2 regions of the Undibacterium sp. GW821-FHT11B02 genome follow, and region 2 is predicted to be linked to the other one. Evidence: predicted binding sites of a transcription regulator. Region 2 holds the regulator's gene; the other holds the start of a gene.
What was found. The regulator LexA, encoded in region 2, represses DNA repair genes until DNA is damaged. The targets are predictions, from matches to a motif close to ACTGTATNNNNATACAGT.
Positions count from the first base shown of each region.

Region 1: the regulator LexA is predicted to act here: its motif matches at 2,097-2,114, upstream of ruvA (Holliday junction branch migration protein RuvA).

Region 1 covers NZ_JBXASD010000005.1:24,693-28,566, forward strand. Annotated here, with positions in the region: gene AC1RVX_RS11300 (2-keto-4-pentenoate hydratase) at 1-376, opposite strand, end outside; gene ruvB (Holliday junction branch migration DNA helicase RuvB) at 424-1,497, opposite strand; gene ruvA (Holliday junction branch migration protein RuvA) at 1,501-2,082, opposite strand; gene ruvC (crossover junction endodeoxyribonuclease RuvC) at 2,240-2,782, opposite strand; gene AC1RVX_RS11320 (SEL1-like repeat protein) at 2,911-3,874, opposite strand, start outside.
Region 2 covers NZ_JBXASD010000009.1:282,550-286,423, forward strand. Annotated here, with positions in the region: gene AC1RVX_RS20420 (HEAT repeat domain-containing protein) at 1-303, shown strand, start outside; gene AC1RVX_RS20425 (hypothetical protein) at 284-553, shown strand; gene AC1RVX_RS20430 (DUF4279 domain-containing protein) at 746-1,174, shown strand; gene lexA (transcriptional repressor LexA) at 1,525-2,181, opposite strand; gene rpsF (30S ribosomal protein S6) at 2,446-2,814, shown strand; gene priB (primosomal replication protein N) at 2,846-3,145, shown strand; gene rpsR (30S ribosomal protein S18) at 3,155-3,439, shown strand; gene rplI (50S ribosomal protein L9) at 3,466-3,874, shown strand, end outside.

The DNA.
Region 1 (3,874 bases), on a different contig from region 2:
TGGCATCAGATGCAGGTGCACGACCCAGTTTGAAAACAACCTCAGGTTCTATGCGCGGTTGCAAGGCACCAGTCAGGCTTTGATAGACAAAGGCTTCTTCGACATAGCGCACGGTGCTGTCAAACAGACTGCTCCAGATGGGCGCGCGGATAGCTTCCTTTTCGCCATATTTGGACCATAACTTACGATTGGTGAATCCCAGTTTACGGCCTATACGTATTTCACCTTCAGCCATACGGATGGCATCCGACGCCTTGGCGATTTCATAGGCATCATGAATGCTTAAGTCAAATTGTGAAGTCAGCGGACTTAAAGGTTGGGTACGTGCTCTGGCTTCAAGGAAGGTATAGGCGTGTTGTTCGGCTTGTAAGGACATGGCATCAAGTTTGGTTGGTTTGAGCACAAAAAATCAGATGGGGCGTGTTAACCTCCACCCCATAATTCACCGTTATTGCCCGATCGGGGCATGGTCACGCCAAAATGTTCATAGGCGGACGGGGTTGCTATCCTGCCTCTGGGCGTGCGTTGCAAAAAACCCTGTTGTATCAGATAGGGTTCCAGTACATCCTCTATGGTGTCGCGCTCTTCACCTATGGCAGCGGCAACATTATCCAGACCAACCGGACCGCCACCGAATTTGAAGAGTATGGCCTCCAGTAGTTTTCTGTCCATCAGGTCAAAACCAACTGCATCGACATCCAGCATTTTTAAGGCTGCGTCAGCCATGGCACGAGTGATTTCACCGTTGCCTTTGACTTCGGCATAATCGCGCACGCGCCTTAACAGGCGATTGGCAATACGTGGTGTACCTCGCGCTCGTTTGGCAATTTCACCGGCACCATCAGCCTGTATCGGCGCGTTCAGCAATGATGCAGAGCGGGTGACGATCTTGGTTAATTCTTCAGGCGTATAAAATTCCAGTCTGGCGACAATGCCAAAACGGTCACGCAGAGGGTTGGTCAGCATACCGGCCCGGGTCGTTGCGCCGACCAGAGTGAAGGGCTGCAAATCCAGTTTGACTGAGCGAGCCGCCGGGCCTTCACCAATCATGATATCGATCTGGTAATCTTCCAGGGCCGGATACAAGATTTCTTCTACGACCGGCGACAACCTGTGAATTTCATCGATGAACAAGACATCATTGGCTTCCAGGTTGGTGAGCAGGGCAGCCAAATCACCGGCACGTTCCAGTACCGGGCCAGAAGTCTGGCGCAGGTTGACACCCATTTCGCGCGCAATAATATGGGCCAGGGTAGTCTTGCCCAGTCCCGGAGGGCCAAACAACAGCGTGTGATCAAGTGCTTCACTACGCTGTCTGGCGGCGGTGATAAAGATTTCTAACTGGCCACGTATTTTTTCCTGACCCACATATTCGTCCAGCTGCTTGGGGCGCAAAGCACGTTCTATTGCTTCTTCATTGGGTGATGCCGGCGTCGCGGAAATAATGCGCGTTTCGCTACCGTGATTCGAAGAGAGATTATCAGTCTGTATCGTCATCGCTTAGCCTTTGGACAGTGCTTTCAATGCCAGTTTGATACCGTCTGACACACCGCTACCAGCAGGAACGGACTTCATTGCCAGCAAAGCTTCTTTGTCTGAATAACCAAGTGCCTGCAAGGCATTCAGGATATCTGCACTATGGTCACCTGCCGCCAGTGCAGCAGTGGCAGTACCCAGGTCAGCTCCCAGCTTGCCTTTCAGTTCCAGTAACAGTCGCTCAGCAGTTTTTTTGCCTATGCCGGGGACACGGGTCAGGCGCCCAGCTTCCTGCAGGGTGATTGCCTGTGCCAGGTCTGCCACTGACATGCCGGACAAGATTGACAGGGCCGTGCGGGCGCCAACACCGCTGATCTTGATCAATTGCTTGAAGGTGCTGCGTTCTTCTGCTGTGCCAAAACCAAACAATATATGTGCATCTTCGCGTATTGCCAGATGGGTCAGCAAGACCACTTTTTCACCCAGGTGTGGAAGATTATAGAAGGTACTCATGGGTACATCGACTTCATAGCCAACGCCCTGGCAATCGACCAGCAATTGCGGAGGATTCTTTTCTATCAGAGTGCCAGCAATGCGACCTATCATGAGACTGCTTTCATACTGTATGAATAAACAGTGATAGTAAACGATTCTTGCGCGTTTGACGAGGCTAATACAGGTAATTTATAAGGGTATTACCTGTCTGTATTTTTTGCGTTGCCAGCGCGACGGGAAAATAGAAGTACATTCAACCCAGAGCAGCTTAGCCCACCAGGCGACCACCTTTAACACGTAAGCCTTTTTTAGCCAGACTGGGGGCCAGCGCGCCCAGAGTCGCCAGCGCATCGCCACTATGAGCATGGCAGATGGCAACACCCAGCGCGTCTGCTGCATCGGAACCGGGCGTGCCGGACAGGGCCAGCAGGCGCTGCACCATATCTTGTACCTGTTCTTTTTTTGCGCGCCCGTGGCCGACCACACCTTGCTTGACTTGCAACGCCGTATATTCTGCTACTGCCAGATCGGCTGACACCAGAGCGCAAATCGCAGCTCCCCGCGCCTGCCCCAACAGCAGCGTTGATTGCGGATTAACGTTGACGAAGACCTTCTCTATCGCTGCGCAATCTGGCTGGTAAGTGCGTACTATTTCGGAGACTCCCGATAGTATGGTCTTCAATCGTTCTGGCAACGTACCATCTACTGTCTTGATGGTACCCGAGGCAATATACGTCAGCTTGCTGCCCTGTTTATGAATGATACCAAAACCAGTGGTACGCAAGCCGGGGTCTATGCCTAGGATTTTCATGAGGGCTTCTGAGTATGTAATAGATGTGGTGCAGTTACAGGAATTATCGCTAACGAGTATAACGTATCGATCTTGGAGTTATGTTGATAGCTAGGTGAGTGGGTAATTACTTTTGTGGATGCCAGCCATTATTTCACTGGTTTCCAGGCTTTGACTTCGGCTTCGATTTTGCTTTTTCTCTCTGCTGACAATACTGCTTCCAGCGGGGTGAGGTGACCACGTGCAGCTTTATTGCCATTGGCAAGAGACAGCATGGTCCAGAAATAGGCTGACTGTTCATCCCTGGCTACACCTGCCACTTCACCAATCGTCACCACAAGGTCTTTTTGTGCCTTGTCCAAGGCCTGGCTAAGTGGACCGGCTAGGGTGATTGCTGCAACGCTGCTGCCTGCATTCAAGATTTTGCCGCTGGCATAGATCATACCCAGATCGAGTTGTGCATTTGCATCGCCGCGCTCTGCCGCCATGCGCAGCCAGTAAAGGGCTTGCTCTTCGTCATCGGGCGATTCTTTGCGAGAGAGATACAGCAACGCCAGCACGTGCTGCGTATTGGAATAGTTATGTTCTGCAGCGCGGCGCAGCCAGATCACCCCTTGCCGCCAGTCTTCTGGCACGCCTTTGCCAAGGATATACATCACTCCCAGGATGCACTCTGCATCTGCTACCCCTTGGTTGGCAGCCTGGCGAAACCAGAATACAGCTTGTGATAAATTTTCTGGTACACCCACGCCTACCAGGTACATGCCACCCAACATCGCTTGCGCCATGGACATCTCCTGCAAGGCAGCCTTCCGAAACCAGTGTACTGCCTGTTGTTCATCCTTGGTCACAAAAAAGCCAGCGTGATAGATCCAGCCCAGACCATATTGCGCCTTGGTATTTCCCTGATCGGCTGCTTTGCGGTACCAGTTCACAGCTTGCTGCTCATCTTTGGGGACCCCTTGGCCCGTGGCATACATTTCGCCCAGACTCAACTGTGCATCGGCACCCCCTTGATCGGCCGCTTTGCGATACCACTTTGCAGCTTCTTGTTCATCCTTTGCTACGCCCAGTCCATATTGATAAAGCCCGGCCAGATTATTTTGTGCGCCA
Region 2 (3,874 bases):
GTAGTAAAGAGTGATGCTGAATCGAACGTCAAGGCTGAAGCAATTACAGCACTTGGTTATCTTGGTGACTATCGAAGTATCGATTGTTTGATAAGCGCAGCAAATGAAAAAGATACAGGAATGCGAATTTCCGTTGCTTTTGCTCTAGGGAATATTCGTGATAAAAAATGTCTTGGTCCATTGCTAATGTTGACAAATGATGCTGATCTTGAGGTGGTTTCTTGGGCCGTTTTAGGCTTAAAACTCCTTGATGTCGATTCCTGTGCTGTGCGAGATCGTTTTTTTGAATTGGCTGTATCCTAAGGACGATGAGATATCGGAAGAGGCGATTTGTGCTCTCGCAGGGTGGCACGATTTACGTGTATTGCCTGCAATAATCGATAAGCTTAGCCAATATGAAATAAGTATCGCTGTTTTTGAAGCGGCGGGTAATTTGGGGGATAAAAGACTGCTGCCTGTATTAAGTGAGTTACTTAATGATTTTGGGGAAGATTCACCGATTCCTCTTAAGCAAGCTATTTTGAAGCTTGAAGCGATAGAAAATCGAATTTAATTGTAGTATCTTCGATTTGATCTAATTTCAGAAAATCTGACCAAAAAGGCGAGGCTACCTGACGCCCCAGACCAGCCAGAGCTTCAGCTATGACGCCGTTGCTAACCGCAGCACCAAGACAAATAAAATGGCCTGAAAAAAAGTGGAGAAGAATGATCGAAAAGGGAATGGAAATAAGAGGGATGATTGTTGATGACGGCACCACACAAGAATAAAGAATTTTCTCTATCTTTAAGGATGACGCATCCTGAGCTAGATTTATTGGTATTTTCTGATCTTATTGGACTGATTCCATGGAAGTGGAATACTGCCGGGGAAGTAAGAAAAACTAAAGACGGCAGATTGTTGGGTGGAGTACACAAACAGTCTTTTTGTACATGCACATTAGATTTTGATCAGGATGATACTTTGGAGGCTGCCATCAATCGAACGCTTGACCTACTGGAGTCGAAAAAGAGCGACATTGTTAAAATGACGTCTTCCGGTGGTCAAATGAACTTTTTTATTGGATGGTTTTTTGAAGGGACTGCTGGATTAATCTTTGATTGGCAAATCCTTCGCAGGATTTCTGATTTAGAGATTTCTATTCAATTGGATGCATATGGCGCATTTTTAAAGTAATGCATCATGTAAATACCGTTGACGCGATAGTGTAATAATTTGCGGGCGCGTGGCACACCTCGCTCCCATCGTATTTTCTCCCGAATTGGCATCGTCCGATTTTTGCGAGATTGAGCAGACTTTTTTTCACTTTGCCGTCATGGCATTTAGTGTGCCCAGCCTCACTTAAATCATACCGACAATAAATTGTCCTCATGTTGAATGCTGTGTGAAAAAGAGAGGGGCATGACGCCCCCGAACGATATGATGATTGACTGCCTATTGACCTTTGATGTTGGTACTACCAAAAAAGTTTGAGGACGAGCCAGGCGTGATCCGGATGAGAGGGGAGGATCACACCCAGGCTGTCCTCAAACCCAGTTTCTCATCAGGCCGACTGCCAGGCCTTCCAGAGCAAAATCTTCTTCGGTATCGCCAACCCTGATGATGGGATAATCGGGGTTTTCTGGCATCAGTTCGATCAGGTCGCCGGTTTTCTTGTAGCGTTTTACAGTCACATCGTCGCCCAGGCGGGCGACAACGATTTGGCCATTGCGGGCAGTGTCGGTTTTCTTTACTGCCAGTAAATCGCCATCAAGTATGCCGGCATCGCGCATGGACATGCCGCGTACTTTCAGCAAAAAGTCAGGCTTGGCAGAGAACAGGGCGGGGTCCACATGGTAGGTGGATTCTATATGTTCGCTGGCCAGTATGGGGGAGCCGGCAGCGACACGGCCAACCAGTGGCAGGCTTAGTTGCATCAGTGCCGGATGTGGCAGGGCCATCTGTATGCCGGGGATGTGGCTGGATAGTTCGGATTCCAGCAGGCGTATGCCACGCGAGGTGCCAGCGGCGATCTCGATCACACCTTTGCGCGCCAGTGCTTGCAAATGTTCTTCTGCGGCATTGGTGGAGCGGAATCCCAGTTCTGCGGCGATTTCTGCACGGGTAGGGGGAAATCCGGTGTTTTGGATGGCGTCCTTGATCAGGTTAAGGATTTGTTCCTGGCGGGCAGTAAGTTTTAGCATGGTGATTTCTAATGTGAATGTGCTGTATAGGCAAGCAGTCTGTATTTTTATACAGTAAAGCTGAATATGCAAGTCAAAATCCGCAAAGAGCAGCAAAAATGTGAAAAATTACGTCATTCAAACAGGCAAATGGTGGCTTTGCCTGGCTAAGTCACTGATCTAATTGATCAAAATGAAAAACTGGGTTATTATTGTCGGCTTTCCTCTTCCCGCACTCGTCTTGACGCCGAGGCGGGCTATTTTTATTGTCCACAAGGAGAATATATGCGTCATTATGAAATCGTATTTATCGTACATCCCGATCAGAGCGAGCAAGTTCCTGCAATGATCGAACGCTACAAGGCAAGTGTTGTAGCTCGTGGTGGTCAAATCCATCGCGTTGAAGACTGGGGCCGTCGTCAATTGGCTTACATGATTCAAAAACTGGCGAAAGCGCACTATGTTTGCTTGAACATTGAATGCGATGCTGAAACTCTGCTCGAGTTGGAAACAGCATTCAAATTCAATGATGCTGTCTTGCGTCACCTGACAGTCAAACTGAAAAAAGCAGAAACAACACCTTCTCCAATGATGAAAGCTGTTCAGAAGGAAGATGCTGCAAAAGCGCAACGTGTTGAAGCGCCTGCTGCTTAATTATTCATTGACAGAGGTCGTGTAAAAAATAGTGAATCAGCTGAAGCTTGTAGCCCGGATCGTAGAGAAAACCGCATTGCGGTACACACCGGCCGGTATACCGATAGCTTCTGCGACATTGATGCACAGTTCGGAAACTCGTGAGGCGAACACAGTTCGACAGGTTGAGTTTGAAATTTCAGCGGTAGCGGCAGGGGAGATTTCCCGCCAATTCAATGAAATTGCTCTGGATGTGCCGGTGGAATTTACTGGTTTTTTAGCACGCAAAAATCGCAATAGCAAAAGTCTCGTTTTTCATGTCACTGAATTCGGGACACCTTTACTAGATTAGGAGCCAAAAATGGCATTCGGTAAAAAATTCGACAAAAGCAAATTGAAGCAAAAGCGTCAGCAACAAAATCCTTTGTTCAAGCGCAAAAAATTCTGCCGTTTCACTGCGGCACATGTAGAAAAAGTTGACTACAAAGACATCGACACACTGAAAGACTTCGTGCAAGAAAACGGCAAAATCATGCCTGCACGTCTGACAGGTACTAAAGCGTTGTACCAACGTCAAGTTGATACAGCAATCAAACGTGCACGTTACCTCGCGTTGCTGCCATACACTGATTTGCACACAGCGTAATTGACGACAAGGTAAAGGAGAAAAATATGCAAGTTATTCTGTTGGATAAAGTCGTTAATCTCGGCAATCTGGGTGATGTAGTTCGTGTAAAAGACGGCTATGCCCGTAACTTTTTGATTCCTCAACGTATGGCTCGTCGTGCTACGACAGCTGCTGTTGCTGAATTCGAAGCAAAACGCGCTGAACTGGAAAAAGCAGCAGCCGCCAAATTGGCAGCAGCACAAGCTCTGGGCGAAAAACTGTCTGGTTTGACAGTGCAAATCACCCAGAAATCTGGTGTTGATGGCCGTCTGTTCGGTTCCGTTACTAACTCTGACATCGCTGAAGCCCTGACAAAACAAGGTTTTGCGGTTGAAAAAGCACAAGTACGTTTGCCACAAGGTCCTTTGAAGATCGCTGGCGATCACAGTGTTTCCGTTGCATTGCATACGGACG